4 regions of the Janthinobacterium sp. P210006 genome follow, and region 1 is predicted to be linked to each of the others. Evidence: predicted binding sites of a transcription regulator. Region 1 holds the regulator's gene; each other region holds the start of a gene.
The links. Region 1 encodes sigma-54, which starts transcription at its own class of promoters, with help from an activator protein. Its sites were predicted from a motif close to TGGCANGNAANCTGCTTT; they were not measured.

Region 1 (5,956 bases):
GCAAGATGCGCCTGAAACTGATCGTGCACCTGGTGCGCCGCAATGCGCTGGAAGAAGAAGTCGAGCGCCTGCCCTTCCTGTTCCCCACGGAAGACGTGCTTGGCTTGCCCGTGCGCAAGGTCGTCATCCCCGTCGCCGCCGGCCGCAACATCGCCGTGCTGCTGGAAGCAGCCGTGCGCAATACGATACTGCAGCTGCGCGGCATCGATACCTTGCAGGAGTTCATGGAGCGGCAACGTTTGGCAATGAGCGGCGACTAGCGTTGCAAGGAGTCCTCGCTCGTAGGCGAGGACCGTTTCGCAGGCGGAGAGCAGTGCTCTCCGAAATCCCTGCTACACCAACGTTTGGCAATGAGCGGCGACTAGCGTTGCAAGGAGTCCTCGCTCTTTTGTTTAACCAACACCACAAGCCGAATTGCAATAGTTTGTAAAGATAATTGCCTCGGGAGCACAGTGCCGATCTTTATTGTATGATCGGCATATGCATATCGTCCTTATCACCGGAATATCCGGTTCCGGTAAATCCGTTGCGCTCAATGTGCTGGAAGATACCGGTTACTACTGCGTCGACAACCTGCCGCCGGCTTTGCTGCCCAGCCTGGTGCAAACCCTGCTCGACGAAGGCACACCGCAACTGGCCGTCGCCGTCGACGCGCGCAGCGCCGAGTCGCTGACCAGCCTGCCGCACAATGTGGCCCTGCTGCGCGACCAGGGGCACGACGTGAAGGTCATGTTCTTGACGGCCACCACGCATTCGCTGGTGGCGCGCTTCTCGGAAACGCGGCGCAGCCATCCGCTGTCGCACGAATTGCGTCCGAACCAGAATCCAGCCAGCCGCCGCACCCTGATCGAATGCATCTCGGAAGAACGGGAACGCCTGTCGGCCATCGAACAGTTGGGCCATGTGATCGACACCTCGGAACTGAGCGCCAACAAGCTGCGCGCCTGGATCAAGGATATCGTCGCTTCCGAACGCGCGCCGCTGACCCTGTTCTTCGAATCGTTCGCCTTCAAGCTGGGCGTGCCGCTGGATGCCGATTTCGTCTTCGACGTGCGGGCCTTGCCGAATCCCTATTACGACCTGGCGCTGCGGCCTCTCGACGGCCGCGACGCGCCCGTGATCGCCTTCCTCGACGCGCAGCCCAGCGCGCTGGAACTGCTGGCCGATATCCGCGCCTTCATCGAGAAATGGTTGCCATCATTTAAGTCCGACAACCGCAGCTACCTGACGGTGGCCCTCGGCTGCACGGGCGGCCAGCACCGTTCCGTGTACATGGCCGAACGGCTGGCGCAATACTTCGGCCCCAACGAACGGGTCGTCCTGCGCCACCGCGAGCGCAGCTAGTTAGTCGAGGTGGCGCAGCGGATGCGCCGCGGCCGGCCAGACGGGAGCGAAGAAGCGCGCCACCATGGCCGCATCGACGTCGTCCAGGCTGGCGGGCTGCCAGCGCGGCGCATTGTCCTTGTCGACCACGAGCGCGCGCACGCCCTCGATGACTTCCCCATGTTCGAAATTGTGGCGCACCACCGTGCGCTCGAGGCGCAGGCAGTCGGCCACGCCCAGGTGGGCGCCCCGCTGCAGCAATTCCAGGGTCACCGACATCATCAAGGGAGAGCGCAGGCGCATGGCCGCCAGGGCCTTGCCGGCAAACGCGCTGTCGTCCTGTGCCAGCGACGCCATGATGGCTGCCACGGAAGGGGCGCTGAAATGGCGGTCCAGCGCCGCGCGCGCCGTGGCCAGCGCAGAAACGCCCGCCTGGGACTGGAATGGCGCGGCCAGAGCCTTGATGGCGACCGGCAAGCCTTCACCGGGCGTCGATTCGAACAGGGCCAGCAGCGCCCCCATCTGCGCCTCGGGCAGGTACACATCGGCCAGGCCCGTGTACAGGGCGTCGGCCGCGTTGATGGTCAAGCCCGTCAAGCCCAGATACAAGCCCAGCTGGCCGGCCAGGCGGGACAGGAAATAACTGCCGCCCACGTCCGGGAACAAGCCGATATTGACTTCCGGCATGGCCATGCGCGTACGGCCCGTGACGATGCGCAGGCGGTTGCCGGGCCCGGCTTGCGCCACGCCCATGCCGCCGCCCATCACCACGCCATCCATCACGGCGATATACGGTTTCGGATAGAAATGAATGAGATGGTTGAGCGCATATTCTTCCGTGAAGAAATCTTCCAGCTGCGCGCTGCCACCTTGCGGCGTGGCCCGGCCCGCATCGTAAAAGAAACGGATGTCGCCACCGGCGCACAGGGCTTTTTCACTGCTGGAACGGATCACCACGGCGTCTACCTGCGGATCGTCGCGCCAGGCCAGCAAAACGGCGCTCAGGGCGCGCACCATGTCCAGCGACAAGGAATTCAGGGCTTTCGGGCGGTCGAGCACGATGTGGCCCGTGCGGTTGCGGATGGAGGTCTGGACGAAGTCGCTCATGGCAGAATGGAAAGAAGTAAGTATGGGAACATTCTAGCGCCTTCGGATGGAACATTGCGTTCCCATGGCGCCCCCTGGCAAGGGCGACAGGCGCAAAAAAGGGCGCAATGTGCGCCCTTAGTTGATCACAGCCGGTTGAAAGTCGCGGCCCGCTCAGGCGGCGGCGAATTCTTCTTCCGAGCTGTCTGGCAGATGCTTGATCGCCTCTTTACCGTGCCCTTGCACTTTGGTTTTGTATTTCATCACTTGCCTGTCGAGCTTGTCGATCAGGGCATCGATTGCGGCATACAGGTCTTGCGCCAGGCTTTCCACATAGACGGTCTTGCCGCTCAGACGCAGATTGACTTCAGCCTTTTGACGTTTTTCTTTCTCTTTGAGGTTATCCACGGTCAGAATCACGGCGATATCGATGACTTGATCGAAATGACGTTTCACACGCTCCAGCTTCGTTTGTACGTATTCACGGATGGCTGGTGTCACTTCGAGATGATGTCCGCTGATGGTGAGATTCATACACACTCCTAAAGATGATCGGGTTCGTGCGGTCCATCGTATCCGGCCCGCAGAGGAACCGAAAAAAACTTACAAACACTTACGCAGGCTCACTGGCGGAATTTTTAATGCTTCCCGGTATTTGGCAACAGTACGTCGCGCAATCACCATGCCTTGTTCCCCCAGCATGTCCGCAATCTTACTGTCGGATAAAGGATTTTTAGGGTCTTCTGCTCCTGTCAGTTGCACGATCAATGCCCGTATCGCCGTCGATGACGCTTCGCCCCCCGCTTCGGTGGCGACGTGGCTACCAAAGAAATATTTCAACTCGAACATGCCGTGCGGGGTCAGCATGTACTTTTGAGTTGTTACCCGCGAGATAGTACTCTCGTGTAAACCCAGTGTATCAGCTATTTCACGGAGCACAAGGGGGCGCATGGCAACGGCCCCATGCGAGAAAAAGTTCTTTTGTCTTTCTACTATCGCCTGTGCCACGCGCAGTATCGTGTCGAAGCGCTGGCGCATATTCTTGATCAGCCACTTGGCTTCCTGCAACTGTGCGCCCATGGCGCCTTCGCCCTTGCCCTGCTTGAGCAAGTTGGCGTACATGGCGTTGACGCGCAGGCGCGGCATGACGTCGTTGTTCAAGGTGACTTGCCAGCCATTGCGCGCGCGCTTGACGACGACGTCGGGCACCACGTAATCGGACACGTCGGAGGCAAACACGGCGCCCGGATGCGGATTGCACTGGCGAATCACCGTCTGCGCTTCGCGCAAGTCTTCATCGTCGCAATCGAGGGCTTTTTTCAGCTTGTTGAAATCGCGCTGGGCAAACCAGGCCAGGTGCTTTTCCACGATGACGAGGGCCATGCGCCGCGTCACCATGGCGATATGGGGCAAGCGCTTGATCTGCAGCGCCAGGCATTCAGACGCATTGCGCGCGCCCACACCGGGCGGATCGAAACTTTGCAGCAGCGACAAGGCCGTGCGCAGCTCGTCGGCGTCGATTTCCAGCTCGTGCGGCAGGCGCGCCAGGATGTCGTCGAGCGACTCTTCCAGGTAGCCATTGTCGTCGAGCGCGTCGATGATCAGCTCGACCAGCGCGCGGTCGCGCAATTCGAGCACCGTCACGCGCATCTGCTCCATCAGGTGCTCGCGCAGGGTGCAGTGATGGGCTTCGAGTTGCGGGCGGGAATCTTCGTCGTCGGGCGTCTTGCCCCGGCTCGCTTCGCTCCAGTCGCTGTCGCCGCCGTCCGCGGCAACCGGGCCCTCGCCCGCCTCGCCGTCAAAGGTTTCCCCTTCGGCCGGTGCCGCAGGCGCTTCCTGGCCTGGCGGCTGGGGCGGCGCTTCGGCCGGCGCGGCCGTGGAACTCAAGGCGCCGTCGGACAGCAGGCGCAGCGAACGGTCGAGCGGATCATCGAGACGCTCGAGCAAAGGATTGTCCGTCAGCAATTGCTCCAATTCCTGGTGTAATTCCAGGGTAGACAATTGCAACAGGCGTATCGATTGCTGCAACTGCGGCGTCAGTGCCAAATGCTGCGAAGTGCGCAGCTGCAATGATTGTTTCATTGGCTCACATACGGAAGTGTTCGCCCAGATAGACCCGGCGTACCGACTCGTTCGCGATGATGTCGTCGGGGCGTCCCGACGCCAGCACCGAGCCCTGGTTGATGATGTAGGCACGGTCGCAAATACCCAGCGTCTCGCGCACATTATGATCGGTGATCAGCACGCCGATATTGCGCTCCTTCAAGAAGCGCACGATGCGCTGGATCTCGATCACGGCGATCGGATCGACGCCGGCGAACGGTTCGTCCAGCAGCACGAAACGGGGATCGGTGGCCAGCGCGCGGGCAATTTCCACGCGGCGGCGCTCGCCGCCCGACAGCGACAGCGCCTGGTTTTCGCGCAACTTTTCAATCTGCAAATCGGCCAGCAGTTTATCCAGGCGCACCTCGATCTCGGCCTTCGTCAGCGGACGGCCTTCGACGGTCTGGATTTCCAGCACGGCGCGGATATTGTCTTCCACCGTCAGCTTGCGGAAGACGGAGGCTTCCTGCGGCAGATACGACAGGCCCATCTGGGCGCGCCGATGGATCGGCAGGCTGGAAATATCCACGCCGCTGATATCGATGCTGCCGCCATCGGACGGCACCAGGCCGACGATCATGTAGAACGAGGTGGTCTTGCCGGCGCCGTTCGGGCCCAGCAGCCCCACCACTTCGCCGCATTCGACTTGCAGCGAGACGTCATGCACGACCTGGCGCTTGCCGTAGGTTTTTTGCAGCCCGCGAACGATCAGGGTACTGCCGCAACGTGTATTGTCCATTATTTCTTTCCTGGCGCAGGCGTGGCCGGCGCTTTCTCCGCCGCCGGTGCCTTGGTCTTCGGCTGGATCACCATGCGCACGCTGCCGCCATCCGGGGTGCTGGTGCCGCTGTCGGAATTTTCCATCGTAAACACTTCCTTGCGGCTGTCATACGAGATGAAGGCGCCGTTGGCCACGTCCGTCGGCTTCGTGCCTTCCAGGCGCGTCAGCTTGGCCTTGGAAAACAGTTTCACCACTTCCGTCTTGTTGTTGTATTCCACGCGCTCCGCTTCGCCTTCCACCCACAGGTCGCCCGCGCCATCGCGCTTCTGGCGGAAGGTGGCCAGCTTGCCGGGATCGGCCCAGAAGGTGATGAACTGGTAGCCTTGCGGGTCTTCCGTGATCAGGGCCCGGCCCGCCTTCATGGTCAGGGTGCCCTTGACCAGCACCACGTCGCCCGTCAGGGTGCGCGTCTGCTTGACGTCGTCGACCAGGCCGCTGCGTGCCGTGATCACGGCTTCCTTCTCGGAATCGGCCTTCTCGGCATGCGCCGCGCCCATCACGCCCAGCGAGCAGACGGTCGAGAATAGAGTCAACAGCAAGATGTTTTTCATAGTATGGTTTCCTTGTTTCATTCTGTCATTTTGCCGCCGCGGCCGGGCGCGGTTTCGGCGGGAGGACCATGCGCAAGGCATTGTGCACCTGCACCACGCCGGTGGCGTTATT
Region 2 (5,956 bases), on a different contig from region 1:
GTCAAACAGGGGCTTGATGGTGAAGCCTGCGCCGAGGAAGGCACCGCCCTTCTTGTAGCTGATCGGCTCGTTCCAGATATCCATGCCCCATTCGTTTGCGGGAACGTAGAACAGCTTGGTTTGCGGCGAGTACGCCATCGGCATCTGGTTTTTGGCGCCGAGGAAAGCGGGCGCGGCAAACACGGTCGTGCCCTTCTTGCCTTCCTCTCCCTTGGTCGGGTCGCCAGGGCGGCCTGCGGCGATGTAGTTCGGCCGGCCCGTCTTCAGGTCGATGCTGCTGGCCCAGGTGATTTTCTTCACAAACGGAAAGGCGTTCTGCAGCTTGCCCGTGCTGGCATCGATCACGTAAAAGAAACCGTTGCGGTCGGCCTTGCCGCCGTAGCGCTTGCCATCCATGTCGAAGGTGACGAACTCGTTGGCGCCATCGAAATCCCAGGCATCGTTCGGCGTATTCTGATACGCCCACTTGATCTGCCCCGTTTTCACGTCGAGCGCCACGGTGGATGACGAGTACAGGTTGTCGCCGGGACGCAAATGGCTGTTCCACGGCGCCGGGTTGCCCGTGCCGAAGTACGCGAGCCTGGTTTGCGGATCGTAGGTGCCGCCCATCCACGTCGAGGCGCCGCCCGTTTTCCACAGGTCGCCGGGCCAGGTCTTGTTGACGGTGCCGGACACGCCGTTATCGATGGCCTTGCCATCCTTGTCGTAGCGGTGGCCCATATGGCCTTCCACCGTCGGACGGCTCCACACGAGGTCGCCCGTCATCGGGTTGCGCGCTTCGACCCGGCCCACGATGCCGAATTCCCCGCCCGACACGCCTGTCAGCAGCAAGCCTTCGGCAATGAGCGGCGCGGCCGTCATCGAGTAGCCGGCCGCGTAATCGTCAACTTTCTCTTTCCAGACGATCTTGCCCGTATTCTGGTCCAGCGCCACGAGATACGCGTCCAGGGTGCCGAAGATCACCAGGTTGCCGTACAGGGCGGCACCGCGGTTGACCACGTCGCAGCAGGGCATGATGCCGTCCGGCAAGCGATGCTCATACTTCCACAGCTTGGCGCCCGTTTTCAAGTCGACGGCAAAGATGCGCGAATACGATGCCGTGACGAACATCTTGCCGTTATGAATCAGCGGCTGCGATTCCTGGCCCCGCTGTTTTTCGCCGCCAAACGAGAACGACCAGGCCGGCACCAGCTTGGCCACGGTCTTGTCATTGATCTGCGTCAACGGCGAATAGCGCTGGCCCTGCGTGCCCATGCCGAACGACAGGACACTGGCCGGATTCTTCGCCGTGCTGTCGAGCATGGCAGTGGTGACATTGCCCGCATCCGCTGCGTGAACGAGCGATGCCGGCGCTACCAGGCTCAGGCTGACGAGTATCCCCATGATTTTTTTCTGCACAATCATCTCCCTCTGTTTTATTAGTATGTGTGTGTATCAAGTCTTGCGGTGCTCATGCGGCTGGGCATGCAGCAAGGCGCACTCCTCATCGGTGAACAGGCGCGAGCGCGTCAGGAAGCGCTTGCCCGTGCCGTTGTCGAGTGAAAACATGCCGCCATTGCCATCGACCACATCGATAATCAACTGGGTATGCTCCCAGTACTCGAATTGCTCGAGTCCCATGTAGAACGGTGTGCCATTCAAATTGCCGAGATAAATGTCGGTATCGCTGACATCGAACTCGCCCAGTGCGTAGCACATGGGCGCACTGCCGTCGCAGCAGCCGCCCGACTGGAAAAACATCAGCGGGCCGTGACGCTCGCGCAACTTGTCCATCATTTCCAGCGCCGCATCGGTGGCGACCACCCGGGCAATTGCTGCACTCATGGCATCCCTTTCTGCGCGCCGCGCCCGGACTGCAAGCGCGGCGCGTGTTGCCGGTTTAGAAGAAGCCCAACGCTTTCGGGCTATAGCTCACCAGCAAGTTCTTCGTTTGCTGGTAGTGGTCGAGCATCATCTTGTGGTTTTCGCGGCCAATACCCGATTGCTTGTAGCCGCCGAACGCGGCGTGGGCCGGATACAGGTGGTAGCAATTGGTCCACACGCGGCCCGCCTGGATGGCGCGTCCCATGCGGAAGGCGCGCGAACCGTCGCGCGTCCACAGGCCGGCGCCAAGGCCGTACAAGGTATCGTTGGCAATCGCCAGCGCGTCGGCCTCATCCTTGAAGGTGGTCACGGACACGACAGGCCCGAAGATCTCTTCCTGGAAGATGCGCATCTTGTTGTTGCCCTTGAACACGGTCGGACGCACGTAGTAGCCGCCCTCCAGGTCGCCCGCCTGCGTGTTGCGCTCGCCGCCGGCCAGCACTTCGGCGCCTTCCTGGCGGCCGATATCGAGGTAGGACAGGATTTTTTCCAGTTGTTCCTGCGAGGCCTGCGCGCCGATCATGGTGGAAGCGTCGAGCGGGTTGCCCTGCTTGATGGCGGCCACGCGCTTCAAGGCACGTTCGATGAATTTCTCGTAGATCGATTCCTGGATCAGCACGCGCGATGGGCAGGTGCATACCTCACCTTGATTCAGCGCAAACATCGCAAAACCTTCCAGGCACTTGTCGAAATAATCGTCGTCCGCATCCATCACGTCTTCAAAGAAGATGTTGGGCGACTTGCCGCCCAGTTCCAGGGTGACGGGAATCAGGTTTTGCGCCGCGTAGCCCATGATCAAGCGGCCCGTGCCCGTTTCGCCCGTAAAGGCGATCTTGGCAATGCGCTTGCTCGAGGCCAGCGGCTTGCCCGCTTCCAGGCCGAAACCGTTGATGATGTTCAACACGCCCGGCGGCAGCAAGTCGCCGATCAACTCGACCAAGACCATGATGGACGCCGGCGTCTGCTCGGCAGGCTTGAGCACCACGCAATTGCCTGCCGCCAGGGCCGGCGCCAGTTTCCACACGGCCATCAGGATGGGAAAATTCCACGGGATGATCTGGCCCACAACGCCCAGCGGCTCATGGTAGTGATAGGCATAGGTTTCCGCATCGATTTGCGCGACGGAACCTTCCTGCGCGCGGATGCAGCCGGCGAAGTAACGGAAATGGTCGATGGCCAGCGGAATGTCGGCATTCATCGTTTCGCGGATCGGCTTGCCATTGTCGATGGTTTCCGCCGTGGCGATCAGGCTCAGGTTCTGTTCGATGCGGTCGGCGATGCGGTTCAGGATATTGGCGCGCTCGGCCGGCGACGTCTTGCCCCATGCCTCCTTGGCGGCGTGCGCGGCGTCCAGCGCCAGCTCGACGTCTTCCGTCGTGGAACGGGCGATTTCGCAAAACGGCAAGCCCGTGATCGGGGTGATGTTAGGAAAGTATTCACCTTTTACTGGTGCAACGAATTTGCCGCCAATGTAATTGTCATAGCGTTGTTTGAAGGGATTGGCTACGCCCAGCTTGCTGATGTCTGCGAGATTCATGTCGTCCTCTATCGGGTTAATTAGAATGGAAATACTTAATTAAAATCAAACGTCCTGGTACAGATGGGGTGAGTACACGGAGTCTTCCGCAAATGCCGTGCCAGCTCGCCATCCCACTACAAACTTAGCGGGTTTTACCCGCGTTACAAGGGCGTGGCATCCATACCGGGCCGCTTTTCCTCGCATGCGCGGGGCCTGGACGGTGGGCGTGGCGCTGTTTGCATTTTGAACAAGGCTGGCGCAGCCTGTTGCAATCCGGGCCAGCGCCCTCCTTGCCTTGCGGAGCCCCGCAGCCGCTGCACAATGGAACAGGTGTGCCAGACTGGAACACCTGTTCCAGGCGAGCTAGCGAATCACCACGCCCCATGGCAATTCACCCACGGCAATGTCGGCCACCTTGCGTGCGCCGGCCGTGTCGATAACTGAAACGCTGTTCGAGCGGCCATTGGCCACGTACAACTTGGCGCCATCGGGCGTGATGGCCATATTCCAGGGACGCTTGCCGACGGGAATCGTGGCCGTCACCTGGTTGCTGGCCGTGTCGATCACCATGACCGTGCCGTCGATACCGTTCGAGACATACACTTGCTTGCCGCCGGGATGGACGGCGATGCCATTCGCATTCTTTCCTGCGGGAATAGTGGCAATGGCCTTGCGCGTGGCCATGTCGAGCACGTAGACGGCATTGACCAGTTCGCACGCCACGTAGGCCCGGCCCGAATCGGGGCTGAAGCCGATGCCGCGCGGGCGCAAGCCCACGGCGATGGACGCCACCTGGCGGCGTTGTGCTACATCAATGACATCGACTTGCTCGGCCTCTTCCGCGCTGACCAGCAGCCAATGTCCATCGGGGCTGAACACGGCATGTTCCGGGTTGCGCCCTTGCACCTTGATATCTGCGAGCAAGATGCCCGTCTGGCCATCGAGCAAGGCCACGCTATTGTTTTCCTCGACGGCCACGGCCACGTACTTACCATCGCGGGAAGCGCTGACGCCCTCGGGCGACTTGCCCAACGCCACCGTGCGCAGGGATGCGCCCGCTCCGTTGTCGATCAGCAGCAAAGCGCTGCTGGCCGCATCCGTGACAAACAATTGCCGTCCGCTAGGGTCGGCGGCGATGCCGCGCGGACGTTTTCCAGCCGCAATCTGCCGCACCACCTGGTCGGTCGCCGTGTCGATCACGCTCAAGGTGCCCGATTTTTCGTTGGGCACATAGGCAAACGGAGCGGCCTGGATGGCAGTGCTGGCGAGTGCAGGCAGCAGCCAGCAAACCTGGCGCAAGCGCGAGAAGAAGTTGGGCATAATCACCTTTTCAATGGCAAAACACAGGAAAAGCGCGCGGGAGCGGCGCAAGTGACGATGGCTGCATGCAAACGCCGTGCCACTGACAAGCGTATAATTTCCGCCCACCAATGGAGACATGGCAGGCATATTGCTTGATAAGACTATGCAGACCTGCGCCGCGCACGCGACCAAGCAGGCTTTTATTCACATTGGAGAATCCGCATGCAGCATCGTTTCCGCCTGAACACCATCGCCAGCCTGTTTGTTGCCGGCAGCGCCACCCTGGCCCCCCACGTCTATGCCGCCGAAGCAGCAGACCCCGCCAATGGACAACTGATGGATACGGTGGTCGTCAGCGGCAGCCGCATCGCCCACCCCAGCCAGGAAGTGCCGGCATCGATCGACGTGGTCGACAGCGCCCGCATCCAGGATGGGCAAATCCGCGTCAACGCGTCGGAAGCGCTGGCCGCCGTGCCGGGCCTGGTCGTGCAGAACCGCCAGAACTATGCGCAAGACTTGCAGATCTCGTCACGGGGCTTCGGCGCCCGCTCGGCTTTCGGCGTGCGCGGCGTCAAGCTGATCAGCGACGGCATTCCGGCCAGCATGCCCGATGGCCAGGGCCAGGCCGCCACGTTCAACCTCGATACGGCCGAGCGCATCGAAGTGCTGCGCGGACCGTTTTCTGCCATCTACGGCAACCACTCGGGCGGCGTGATCCAGCTGTTTTCCAAGGATGGACAAAATCCTCCCTCCGTCGAACTGAACGTGACGGGCGGCAGCTACGGCACCAGCAAGATCGATCTCTCGGCGCAAGGCCAGGCCGGCCGCATCGGCTACGTGCTCGACGGTTCCCGCTTCCGCACGGATGGCTTCCGCGACCACAGCGCCGCCACGCGCGAACAGGCGTTCGGCAAGATCACCGTCAAGCCGAATGCGGACAGCAAGCTGACCATCGTCGCCAACAGCCTGCATCAGGGAAATACGCAAGATCCGCTGGGCGCCACCTGGGCCACGTTTGCCCGCGACCCGCGCGCCGGCGAAATCGATGCGAGCGACACGCAAAACCCGAAACGTACCCTGGCGGACCGCTACAACACGCGCAAGAGCATCGACCATCAGCAGATCGGCGCCACCTACGAACAAGCGTTCGGCGACGACCGCCTGCACGTGACGATGTATGGCGGCAACCGCGACGTGATTCAATATCAGGCCTTCAACAAGGGTTTCCAGGCGCCAGCCAAGCATTCGGGCGGCGTGGTCGATTTTCAGCGC
Region 3 (5,956 bases), on a different contig from region 1:
CGAACCCTTCCAGTTCGGACGTCGCCGCCACTTGCCGGCCCAGGAAGGCCGCCAGGTGGCGCGTGATGGCCGCATCCTGCGCATACGGCAAGCCCAGTTGCGTCAGGCCGGCGCGCGTGCGCACGGCAGGGCGGCTCGACGCTTCCACCTGCGGGAAGAAGCCGTCGAGGATGAAGGTGGACACTTCCGCGCGTGTCAGTTCCGTGCGGATGGAGCCGCCGATCAGCTTGGAGCCGCGGCTCGGCACGACGATGGGCGCCGTGTCCAGGCCGCTGTCGGCCAGCAGGCTTTCCTTGGCGCTGCGGCAGCCATACGTGAGCGCACGCATCTGCCAGGCGTCCAGCTGGGTGCCGTTGGCGGCGAGTTTACGGGCCACCAGGTGGGCCAGGGCCAGGTCCATATTGTCGCCGCCCAGCAGGATGTGTTCACCGACGGCCACGCGGTGCGGTTCCAGCACGCCGTCGCGTTCGAGCACGGCGATCAGCGAAAAGTCGCTGGTGCCGCCGCCCACATCGACGACCAGGATGATGTCGCCCGGCTTGACTTCCTTGCGCCAGCGGCCTTCGCTGGTCTGGATCCAGCTGTACAGGGCCGCCTGCGGCTCTTCCAGCAGGGTCAGCGAAGCGTAGCCGGCTGCCTGCGCCGCTTCCATCGTCAGCTCGCGCGCGGCCGGGTCGAAGGAGGCGGGGATGGTGACGGTGATTTCCTGCTCGGCGAACGGCGCTTGCGGGTGGGCGTGGTCCCAGGCCTGGCGCAAGTGCGTCAGGTAGCGCGTGGCAGCCGTGATGGGCGAGATGCGCGGCACCTCGGCCGGTGCATCGTTCGGCAGAATGGCCGCGCGGCGGTCCACGCCCGGGTGGCACAGCCAGCTTTTCGCGCTCGACACGAGACGGATGGGCGTGGTGGCGCCGCGGCTGCGAGCCATCTCGCCGACGACGAACGGCGCTTCCGCTTCCTCGGTGACCCAGGGCAGGGCCAGGTCGACCGCCGCCACTTCATCGGCGTGGGGCAGGTAGACGAACGACGGCAGCAGCGACAGGTCTTCCACGGTGCCCGGCGCCGACAGTTGCGGCATCTTCAGCACGCCGTGGCTGGACTTTTCGCCGTCGCTCTCGACCAGGTTCACATACGACAGGGCGCTGTGCGTGGTGCCCAGGTCGATGCCGATGGCGTAGCGCGGGCTTGGGTTGGTTTGATCGCTCACAGTTCCACCTCTGCCGGGGCCAGGATGGCGGCGTCGTGCTGCGGGCTCAGTTTCGGCAGGCGCACGCTGGAGGCGCGCCAGCCGCGGTGGCTCAGGGTGCCCGTGAATGGGGCGGAACCGACCACGTTGCCCGTCAGGCGCACGCTGGCCGAGTCAAAGCCTTCCTGCAGCACGATGCGGCTGCCTTCGGCTTCCTGGCGCACGGCGTCGATGGTGAAATACTCGCGCATGACCTTGGCGCAGCCTTCATGCACGACGCGGGCGGCCGCGCCGATGTCCGCATCGGCATGGCTGCCCAGGTTTTCCTGGGTGAAGTCGATCAGGCGCGCTTCGCGCTGCAGCAGGGCCAGCAACTGCAGGGCCGCGTCCGGCGTGGCTTCCTTCAATATGACGGGGGCGGCGGCCGGCGTCGGCACGGGGGCTGGCGCCGGGGCAGGGGCTACTGGCGCCACCGGGGCGGCCTCGGGCAGGGACAGCTTTTCCACGCGGGCGGCATAGGCGGCGTCCGACAGGGTGCTGAAGAAGGCGCCGAAAGCCAGCGGGACTCGGCGCCAGAACGATGGATGGGACGATGAAGTGCTCATAGGAACTCGTTTCTCTGATCTGTAGGGAGGCGTCGGCGGCGGGGGCCGCTTCGCAGGGTAGTGCATGTGCCGCGCCCATATGGCCGGCTGCGTTTGCCCGCATGATACCAGCTACCGGGCCGCCGCCAAAGTCGCCGCCCCCGGCGCAGCCAGCCTGGCACGTGGATTTTCTTTGTTCCTGCGCAAAGAAACGGTGAATTGCGCGCCGCTTCGACTAAAATCGCGCATTATCTTTTCGCATTGCCTTTATGCCATGTCTACCGACTTTTCCCCGTATTTAGCCAGCAGCCTGCATATCGACAGCGACCATCCGGCCGTGCGCGCCAGGGCGGCCGCACTGGCGGCAGGCGTGTCGGGCGATGCCGCCATCGCCGCCCGCTGCTTTGCCTTCGTGCGCGACGAGATTGCCCACAGCTGGGATTACCAGCGCAATCCCGTCACCTGCCGCGCGTCCGACGTCTTGCAGCATGGCACAGGCTATTGTTATGCGAAGAGCCATCTGCTGGCTGCGCTGCTGCGCGCCAACGGCATTCCTGCCGGCCTGTGCTACCAGCGCCTGGCCGTGGGCGAGGCGGGGCCGCCGTTCTGCCTGCATGGCTTGAACGCCGTGTATTTGCAAGACTACGGCTGGTACCGCATCGATGCGCGCGGCAACAAGCCGGGCGTCGACGCGGCGTTCGTGCCGCCACGCGAGCAGCTGGCTTTTCCCGTGCTGGCGCCGGAGGAGCGCGATTTGCCGGAAATCTGGGCGGAACCATTGCCGCAGGTGGTGGCGTCCTTGACGGGCCATGCGACCGTGCAGGAGGTGGCCGCGCATCTGCCCGATATCGAACTGCTGCCGCAGCATCTATAACTAGAAGAAAGAAATCATGAAAAAAGTCTCTATATGTCTGTTCGGACTGTTGCTGCTGGCCGGTTGCGGGAAGGCAAACCGCTCTGTCCAGCCCAGCGATACGCGCGTGGCCACAGAGGGTAAAGGGCAAGATTACCTGGCCTACGAACATAACGTCGACGTGATGGCAGGGGAGGCGCAGATACGGCCCCTGTACGAAAAAGTCGTGGCCGCCTGCAAGGCCGATACGGAAAACGGATGCCTGCTGCTCGATTCCAGCATCGATAGCGGCCGCTACGTGCATGCGCGCATCAGCATGCGCGCCAAGCCGGCCGGCATCAAGAAGATGATGGCGCTGGTCGGGAGCGAAGGCGAGATCACCAGCCAGGGCACCAAGGTGGAAGACCTGGGTCGTCCCGTGCTCGACAGCAAGAAACGCCTGGAAATGCTCAAGCAGTACCAGGCGCAATTGCAAGACCTGGAAAAACGCTCGGGCGCGAATGTCGATGCCTTGATCAAGGTGAGCAAGGAGCTGGCCACTGTGCAAGTGGAACTGGAGCAGGCGACGGCGGCCAATGCCTTGTTGATGCAGCGCATCGATACGGACTTGCTGAACGTGGCCATCAGCGCCGAAGGCAAGCAATCGTTCTGGACGCCCGTCAAGCGTGCGCTGGGCAATTTCACGGACAACCTGTCGGAAGGCGTGGCCAACGCCATCACGGCCATGGCCTACATCCTGCCGTGGCTGATTGCTTTCGTGCTGCTGTTCCCGCTGGGGCGCAAGGGCTGGCGCCGCTTGAAAGGCGTGCCGCGCAAGGATTGATGGATAGGGATGGATGCGGCGACGCACCGTTTTACGGCAATTTGAAACCTGGCTGCACAGTCCTTGTGCAGCCAGGTTTTTTTTCGTGCGGCGCCGGCCCCGTGCACCATGGGGGACACCTGCTGGCGCTGGCATGCATTCTGCTTTAACAACATCGTATGCCCAGCTCGACCCCCACGAACCCATCACAGGAGTCCCCATGTCACGACGCATCATCCTGAAAGCGGCCGCCGCCGGCGCACTGGCCCTGGCCACGTCCACCTATATGCAGGCAGCCCTGGCCGCCGACACGATCAAGGTGGGCATCCTGCACTCGCTGTCGGGCACCATGGCCATTTCCGAAACGTCGCTCAAGGATGTGGCGCTGATGACGATCGCCGAGATCAATGCCAAGGGGGGCGTGCTGGGCAAGAAGCTGGAAGCCGTCGTCGTCGACCCCGCGTCGAACTGGCCGTTGTTTGCGGAAAAAGCGCGCCAGCTGGTGGCGCAGGACAAGGTTGCCGTCGTGTTTGGCTGCTGGACGTCCGTGTCCCGCAAATCCGTCTTGCCTGTGTTCAAGGAGCTCAACAGCCTGCTGTTCTACCCGGTGCAATACGAGGGCGAGGAACTGGAAAAGAACGTGTTTTATACGGGCGCCGCACCGAACCAGCAGGCGATTCCCGCCGTGGAATACCTGATGAGCAAGGATGGCGGCGGCGCCAGGCGCTTCGTGCTGCTGGGCACGGATTACGTGTATCCGCGCACCACCAACAAGATCCTGCGCGCCTTCCTGAAAAGCAAGGGCGTCAAGGATAGCGATATCAGCGAGGTCTACACGCCGTTCGGCCATGCCGACTATCAAACCATCGTGGCCAACATCAAGAAGTTTTCCACGGGCGGCAAGACGGCCGTCATTTCCACCATCAATGGCGATTCGAACGTGCCGTTCTACAAGGAACTGGGCAACGCGGGCTTGAAGGCCACGGACGTGCCCGTGGTGGCGTTTTCCGTGGGCGAGGAAGAGCTGCGCGGCATCGATACCAAGCCCCTGCTGGGGCATTTGGCGGCCTGGAATTATTTTGAATCCGTCAAGAACCCCGTGAATGCGGCGTTCATCAAGCAGTGGAAGGCGTACGCGGTGGCGCAAAAGTTGCCGAACGCGGGTTCCGTGGTGACGAACGACCCCATGGAAGCGACCTATGTGGGCATCCACATGTGGGCGCAAGCCGTGGAAAAAGCCAAGTCGACGGACACGGACAAGGTGATCGCCGCCATGGCGGGCCAGAGCGTCAAGGCGCCATCGGGCTTTACCCTGACCATGGACCCGACCAACCACCACTTGCACAAGCCCGTGATGATCGGCGAGATCAAGGCTGACGGGCAATTCAATGTCGTGTGGAAAACCAAGGAACCGATACGCGCCCAGCCGTGGAGCCCGTATATCAAGGGCAATGAGGGCAAGCAGAAGCTGTAGGCGCTAGCTATGTAGGCGCTATTCACCCACCCGCAAATGCCGGGGTCGGACCCTGAGGGACTAGGCGTCCCCATCCGACCCCAGTCCTCGCCTTTGGGGTAAGCATAGATCCCTGTGCAGTCATTCTTTGGAACGCAAATGCAGCTCCTCTTCAAACTGCTGGTCCTCGCCTGCCTGTGCCTGTCGTCCATGGCGCATGCCGCCATCCCTGCGGACCTGCTCAAGCCGCTATCCGGCGACGACCCCGATACCAGGATCGCCGCCGTGGCGCAGATCGCCGCCCTGGCCACGCCCGAGGCGGCCAAGGTTCTGCAAGCCTTGCAGGACGACGCCTTGTATGCGGCGCCCGATGGCAAGGTCTACATCGTCGATGGCGAGCAGGCGTATGACCCGGCAAGCGGCAAGCGCGTGCCGCTGCCTGACGGCATCGATGGCGTGATGGTCAACAACCGCTTGCGCGCGGCCGTGGCCGGCGCCCTGTCGGGCTTGCAGCTGCTGGCGCCGGAGCGCGCCCAGCGCCTGGCCGCCGCGCAAGCTTTGCAAAAGGCAGTCGATCCCGCCCAGCTGCCCCTGATCCGCGCCGCGCTGGCGCAGGAGAGCGACGCCGACATCAGGCAGATATTGCAGGTGCTGATCGCCAGCGCCAACCTGCATGCGCCCGACGCGGCCACGCGCAAGGCCGCCGTGCAGGCGTTGGCTGGTAGCAGCGATGCGCGCCTGCTGCCCGCGTTGCAAGCCATGCTCGATACAGGACCGGATGGCAAGGCCGGCGAGCCTGACGAGGGCGTGCAGCTGGCCGCCATCGAGACCATGCGCCAGATCAAGGGACGTGTGCAGCGCATGGAATTTGCCGGCAATGTGTTTTATGGCATTTCCCTGGGCAGCGTGCTGCTGCTGGCCGCGCTGGGCCTGGCCATCACGTTTGGCTTGATGGGCATCATCAACATGGCCCATGGCGAGTTGCTGATGATAGGCGCCTACACGACGTATCTGTGCCAGCTGTTCTTCCGCACCTATCTGCCCGGCCTGCAGGACGCCTACCTGCTGGCCGCCTTGCCGG
Region 4 (5,956 bases), on a different contig from region 1:
TGGACAGGACGCAGCAACTCTTTGCGCAATATCACCGTTTTGACGATGGGACGCTCGTATCATTCGGGCACGTGTATGGCCCCCAGGGCGTGCAGGCCGTGCGCATCGTCTTGTACGCGCGGAATCATGGGCTGGAAGGCAATGTCTGGCGCCAGGTGGCCATCACTGTGGGCGACGTGCGGGAAGTGCTGGTCAGGATGCCGGGCAACTTCATCAACCGCATCTGCTGCGGCGTGAAGCTGCTGCGTTTCGGCGACGTCTGGTGTGTCGATGTCGACGGCACGTATGCGCACGATGAGCCGGCGACCCTGGAAGAGGTGCGCCGCGATGGCGATTGCTACGTCATCGGCGGCACGGTCGAGGCAGTGGAGCTCGATTAACCGGCAAATTCTGCCGTCTTGCCGGCCAGGCGCGCGTGATACGCGGCGATGGCGGGGTAGTCGGGACGCTGCATGGGCGCCATCAGCCAGCGCTTGACGGACAGGCCCAGCACGATATCGGCCAAGGTAAATTGCTCGCCGCACACATACGCGCCCGTGCGCTGCAGCTGCTGCTCCAGGATGCCCATCATCTTGTTCCATCCGGCAATACCCGCCGCCAGCTGCGCCGCATCCTGGTGGGCGGGGCTGTGGCGTACCAGCGACATGAAGGCGTAGCGCCAGCTGTTGTTCAAATCGCCCATTTGCCAGTCCATCCATTTTTCCACTTCCGCGCGGGCGCGGGGCGCGCTTGGCAGCAAGTCGTCGCGGCCCGCCTGGGCGCACAGGTAGCGGCATATCGTGTTCGATTCCCACAATACCAGGTCGCCATCGAGCAGCACGGGCACCATGGCGTTCGGGTTCAGGGCCAGGAAGGCCGGGTCGTCCGTACTGCGAAAGCCGCTGCCCCAGTCTTCGCGTTCGTAGGGCAGATTCAGTTCCTCGCACGTCCACAGGACTTTGCGGACATTGATCGAGGCGGCTTTTCCAAGAATTTTCAGCATGCAGGGCTCCGGGGGGCAGGTGGTTGATCCGCCACTGTAGCGGATTTGACCACGCCGCGCCTGTGAAAGTGCCTTGCATAGTTGCGCTTTTCTTGGCATCGTAGCCACCCATGAAACCTATGCGCCATCACATGTCCAAAATCCTCGCGTTCAGCCGCTTTTCCGTGCGCGATTTCCTCGCCACCGCCGGCCCCACCTTGCTGCTGGTGGGCGCATTTTGCGCGCTGGCGTACTGGCTGGTCGACCCGGCGCCGCCGCGCCAGGTGAGCTTGTCGACGGGGCAGGACAATAGCGCGTACGAAGAGTTCGGCAAGAAATATGCGGCCACCCTGGCCAAGCACGGCATCAAGGTGACCTTGCAGCCATCGCTGGGCTCGCAGGAAAACCTGCAGCGCTTAAACAGCGGCAAGACCGATATCGCCTTCGTGCAAAGCGGTTCGACGGAACACGCGGATGCCGAGCGCCATGGCCTCATTTCGTTGGGAAGTCTATTTACGGAACCCGTCTGGCTGTTCATGCGCGAAGACAAGGCGGTGACGGAACTGACGCAATTGAAGGGCATGAAGATCAACCTGGGGCCGGAAGGCACGGGCGTGCCCAGCCTGTTCCGGCAGTTGCTGTCCGTGAATGGCGTGGAAGCGAAGGAGCTGACCGTCAGCGACTTGCAGAACACGCCCGCCACGGTGGAGCTGCTGGAAGGGCGCATCGACGGCCTCGTGTTCAGCTCGGCGCCGGAAGCGCCGCTGATCCAGATGCTGCTGCAAACGCCGGGCATCAAGCTGTTTGATTTTTCGCAGGCGGAGGCGTACACGCGGCGCCTGCCCTTCCTCACGCATGTGGTCTTGCCACGTGGCATCGTCGACCTGGGGCAGAACATCCCCCCGCAGGACTATCACCTGATCGCGCCGACGGCCACCCTGGTGGCGCGCGAAGACTTGCATCCGGCCCTGGTCGACCTGTTCGTGCAGGCGGCGGCCCGCATCCACGGGGGCACGGGCTGGTTCCAGCAGCAGGGGCAGTTCCCGTCCGCGCGCTACACGGAAATTCCCGTGGCGCCCGAAGCGCTGAAATTCTACAAGGATGGCGCGCCCGTGCTGCAGCGCTATATGAGTTTCTGGCTGGCCAATTTCTTCGATCGCATGTGGGTGCTGGTGGTGGCCCTGGGCGCCCTGATCCTGCCCCTGTCGCGCGTGGTACCTCCCCTGTACGTGTGGCGCATCCGCTCGCGCGTGTACCGCTGGTACGGCCAGTTGCGCACGGTGGAGCAGGCGCTGGAAGACGTGCCGCAGGACCAGCGTGCGCACGTGTATGCCGAGCAATTAAAACGGCTGGACCAGATCGAGGAAATGGTCAACCAGATCTCGATACCGCTGTCGTTTGCGGATGGCCTGTACGGCTTGCGCAGCCACATCAATTTCGTGCGCAAGCGCATATTGACCCTGATGGGCGAACATCCCGAAGCAGGCGAGCCGGCCTGAGCGCTTAACCCGCTTAAACGAGGGTGATCGACAGCTTGCGGCCCACCAGCGCGGCGGCCCGCCAGATCAAACACTGTTCAGATAGTCAGGCGCCCAGCCACGGCAAGCCCGCCTTGCACCAGCCGCCGATCTGCTTGCGGTGGCCGTCGGCATCCTTGTCGCCCTCGAAGCCTTCGAGGATGTCGAAGCAGTTGATATAGCCGTGCTCGGTTGCCAGCTTGGCCGCATGGCGCGAGCGCACGCCGGAGCGGCACAGGAACAGCAGCACCTCGTCCTTGCCCGCCTGGGCCGCCAGTTGCGCGAGGAAGTCGGGATTCGGCACGCCGCCCGGGTAGGTGGCCCACTGCACCGCGCCATGCTGGGTATCGGCGATGTCGACCCGGCCGACCCAGTCGCGCTCGGCATTCGTGCGCACGTCGATGAGCTTGACGGCGGCATCGCCTTGCAGCAGCGCATATGCTTCCTGCGGCGTCACGGCGCCGGCATACGGCGTACCTTCATTGGCCCGGCTGCGGGCGATGGTCAGGATGTCGGCGGCGGTAATCATGGCGTCCTCGGTGAAAGTGGGCAGGTGTGTACGATTATAGTGCGCCGTCCGCGCCCCGCAAACGGGAATCCATGGTGCACGGCGCACGCACCACAAGGAGGCATTTTTCAGGAATTCGCACAAAATGCACGATAATGGTGCGTTATTCGTTTTTTGCACTTGCTTAGTGCATTCTTGATTGGACGCAAACGCTGCGTGGAAATCGCGGGCAGGAAAACTTTCACTGGGATGGCAGTCATTTTGCTGCCTGCCCCAGGGCGCTCCGGGAGCTGGCATGGAATCTGCTATGATCCTTATGAGTTTTGGTGGCACGCAATGTTTGCTTCGCTTCATCAGCCCAGACGCACTTAGGTCGGCTCACCCCACATTCATTTAGGAGATACGCATGGCAATGACAGCCGCAGAAGTCTTGAAGATGGTAGAAGAAAACGAAGTCAAATTCGTTGATTTCCGCTTTGCCGATACCCGTGGTAAAGAGCAGCACGTGACGGTTCCCGTGTCGCACTTCGATATGGACAAATTCGAGTCGGGCCACGCCTTTGACGGTTCTTCGATCGCTGGCTGGAAAGGCATTGAAGCCTCCGACATGATCTTGCTGCCGGATCCAAACACGGCCAATATCGACCCGTTCATGGAAGAAACGACCCTGTTCATGCAGTGCGACGTGATTGAACCGTCGGACGGCAAGGGCTACGACCGCGACCCGCGCTCGATCGCGAAACGCGCCGAAGCCTACCTGAAATCGTCGGGCATGGGCGACACCGCCTACTTCGGCCCTGAGCCGGAATTCTTCATCTTCGACAGCGTGCGCTGGAAGATCGACATGTCGGGCTGCTTCGTCAAGATCGGTTCGGACGAAGGTTCGTGGTCGACGGGCAAGGACATCGAAGGCGGCAACAGCGGCCACCGTCCTACCGTCAAGGGCGGCTACTTCCCCGTGCCACCAGTGGACAGCTTCCAGGACATGCGTTCGGAAATGTGCCTGATCCTGGAATCCTTGGGCATCCCGGTTGAGGTACATCATCACGAAGTGGCCGGCGCCGGTCAGAATGAAATCGGCACCAAGTTCTCGACCCTGGTCGAGCGCGCCGACTGGACGCAAAACCTGAAATACGTGGTGTGGAACGTGGCGCACAGCTATGGCAAGACCGCCACCTTCATGCCGAAACCTATCGTTGGCGACAACGGTTCGGGCATGCACGTGCATCAATCCGTATGGAAAGATGGCAAAAACCTGTTCGCTGGCGACGGCTATGCCGGCCTGTCCGATTTCGCCCTGTACTACATCGGCGGCATCATCAAGCACGCCAAGGCACTGAACGCGATCACCAACCCGGGCACCAACTCGTACAAGCGTCTGGTACCAGGCTACGAAGCGCCAGTGAAACTGGCGTACTCGGCGAAAAACCGTTCCGCGTCGATCCGTATCCCGCACGTGGCCAATCCAAAAGGCCGCCGCGTGGAAGCGCGCTTCCCGGACCCGCTGGCAAACCCGTACCTGTGCTTCGCCGCACTGCTGATGGCCGGCCTGGACGGCGTTGCCAACAAGATCCATCCGGGCGAAGCTGCCTCGAAAGATCTGTACCATCTGCCGCCGGAAGAAGATGCACTGATCCCTACCGTGTGCGCTTCGCTGGAAGAAGCACTGGACGCCCTGGACAAGGACCGCGAGTTCCTGACCCGCGGCGGCGTGTTCAGCGATTCCATGATCGACGCTTACCTGGAACTGAAAATGCAGGACGTGCAGCGCATGCGCATGACCACGCATCCAGCCGAGTTCGACATGTACTACTCGCTGTAATGGCGCCACGCCGGCAATGTGCCGGTAGTGAATAAAAACGCGGGTGAGGCGATGGTCTCGCCCGCGTTTTTTTATGCCGCGGCCCAATGCGGCGCCAGGGCGGTGTTGTATAGTCGGCCCAGGAACGTTGCGGCATGCGCCGACAGGAGTGAAGATTGAGCAAGCATTACAGAATGGCGCTGATGGCAGGATTGCTGGGCGCGGCAGCACAGGCGCACGGGCAGCTGTATGTGTGCGCCGATGCGCAGGGACACAAGACGTACACGGACAGGAGTGCTGGCAAGCATTGCCAGCTGCTCGACTTACCGGGCGCCATGACGGAGCCGCCGCGCAAGACGGCGCCGCTGGCAGGCGCGCCGGCACGGTCCGCCACGCAGGCGGTGGCCACGGCAGCGCCTGCCGCCGGCGCGTTTCCCAAGGTCGATGGCGCCGAGCAGCGCGCGCGCGACCTGGACCGGCGCCAGATCCTGCAGGACGAATTGCGCAGCGAAGAGCAGAAACTGGCGGCGCAGCGCCTGGAATTTAACGGCGGCCAGCCTGAGCGCCAGGGCAATGAGCGCAACTATGCGAAATACCAGGAAAGAGTGGCGCAGTTGAAGGACAACATTAGCCGGACACAGCAAAACGTCGAGGCCCTGAAACGCGAGATTGCCAATATCCGATGACGAGACCATGACCATAGACCACCATTCCACCCGTCCCGCCCACCTGGCCGGCCTCGATTTACTGGCCTCGGCCGTGATCCTGCTCGATGGCGACGGCCGCATCGGCTATGCCAACGCGGCGGCGGAAAACCTGCTGGAAAGCTCATTGAAGGCCCTGTCGCGGCAAAAGCTGACGGCCCTGTTCCTCAATCCCGAGGAGTTGGCCGGCATTTGCGCGCAGGCGCTCGAGCACAAGTTTTCCGACTTGCGCCAGGACCTGACGCTGGAGCGCCTGGGGCGCGAGCCGCTGCGCGTGCACAGCATCATCAGCGCGCTCGATGCGCCGCGCGACGGCGTGCTGATCGAGCTGCGCGAGAACGTGCAGCAGTTAAAGCTCGACCGCGAGGAGCGCATCCTCGACCAGAGCCAGGTCAACAAGGAGCTGATCCGCAACCTGGCGCATGAAATCAAGAACCCGCTGGGCGGCATCCGCGGCGCGGCCCA

Region 2: the regulator sigma-54 is predicted to act here: its motif matches at 3,486-3,503, upstream of adh (aldehyde dehydrogenase).
Region 3: the regulator sigma-54 is predicted to act here: its motif matches at 3,573-3,590, upstream of urtA (urea ABC transporter substrate-binding protein).
Region 4: the regulator sigma-54 is predicted to act here: its motif matches at 3,278-3,295, upstream of glnA (type I glutamate--ammonia ligase).

The regions. Positions count from the first base shown of each region.
Region 1 covers NZ_JAZARD010000004.1:194,502-200,457, forward strand. The annotation lists gene hprK (HPr(Ser) kinase/phosphatase) at 1-260, shown strand, start outside; gene rapZ (RNase adapter RapZ) at 481-1,344, shown strand; gene VPH41_RS20615 (enoyl-CoA hydratase/isomerase family protein) at 1,345-2,430, opposite strand; gene hpf (ribosome hibernation-promoting factor, HPF/YfiA family) at 2,584-2,943, opposite strand; gene VPH41_RS20625 (RNA polymerase factor sigma-54) at 3,013-4,491, opposite strand; gene lptB (LPS export ABC transporter ATP-binding protein) at 4,496-5,251, opposite strand; gene lptA (lipopolysaccharide transport periplasmic protein LptA) at 5,251-5,844, opposite strand; gene lptC (LPS export ABC transporter periplasmic protein LptC) at 5,870-5,956, opposite strand, start outside.
Region 2 covers NZ_JAZARD010000009.1:7,670-13,625, forward strand. The annotation lists gene VPH41_RS28275 (PQQ-dependent methanol/ethanol family dehydrogenase) at 1-1,383, opposite strand, end outside; gene VPH41_RS28280 (DUF779 domain-containing protein) at 1,435-1,824, opposite strand; gene adh (aldehyde dehydrogenase) at 1,880-3,400, opposite strand; gene VPH41_RS28290 (beta-propeller fold lactonase family protein) at 3,746-4,702, opposite strand; gene VPH41_RS28295 (TonB-dependent receptor family protein) at 4,907-5,956, shown strand, end outside.
Region 3 covers NZ_JAZARD010000001.1:1,813,570-1,819,525, forward strand. The annotation lists gene VPH41_RS08150 (Hsp70 family protein) at 1-1,204, opposite strand, end outside; gene VPH41_RS08155 (DUF2760 domain-containing protein) at 1,201-1,788, opposite strand; gene VPH41_RS08160 (transglutaminase-like domain-containing protein) at 2,042-2,641, shown strand; gene VPH41_RS08165 (DUF4349 domain-containing protein) at 2,658-3,443, shown strand; gene urtA (urea ABC transporter substrate-binding protein) at 3,643-4,896, shown strand; gene urtB (urea ABC transporter permease subunit UrtB) at 5,035-5,956, shown strand, end outside.
Region 4 covers NZ_JAZARD010000005.1:112,286-118,241, forward strand. The annotation lists gene VPH41_RS23855 (hypothetical protein) at 1-380, shown strand, start outside; gene VPH41_RS23860 (glutathione S-transferase family protein) at 377-982, opposite strand; gene VPH41_RS23865 (TAXI family TRAP transporter solute-binding subunit) at 1,114-2,460, shown strand; gene VPH41_RS23870 (rhodanese-like domain-containing protein) at 2,546-3,007, opposite strand; gene glnA (type I glutamate--ammonia ligase) at 3,393-4,808, shown strand; gene VPH41_RS23880 (DUF4124 domain-containing protein) at 4,991-5,473, shown strand; gene glnL (nitrogen regulation protein NR(II)) at 5,481-5,956, shown strand, end outside.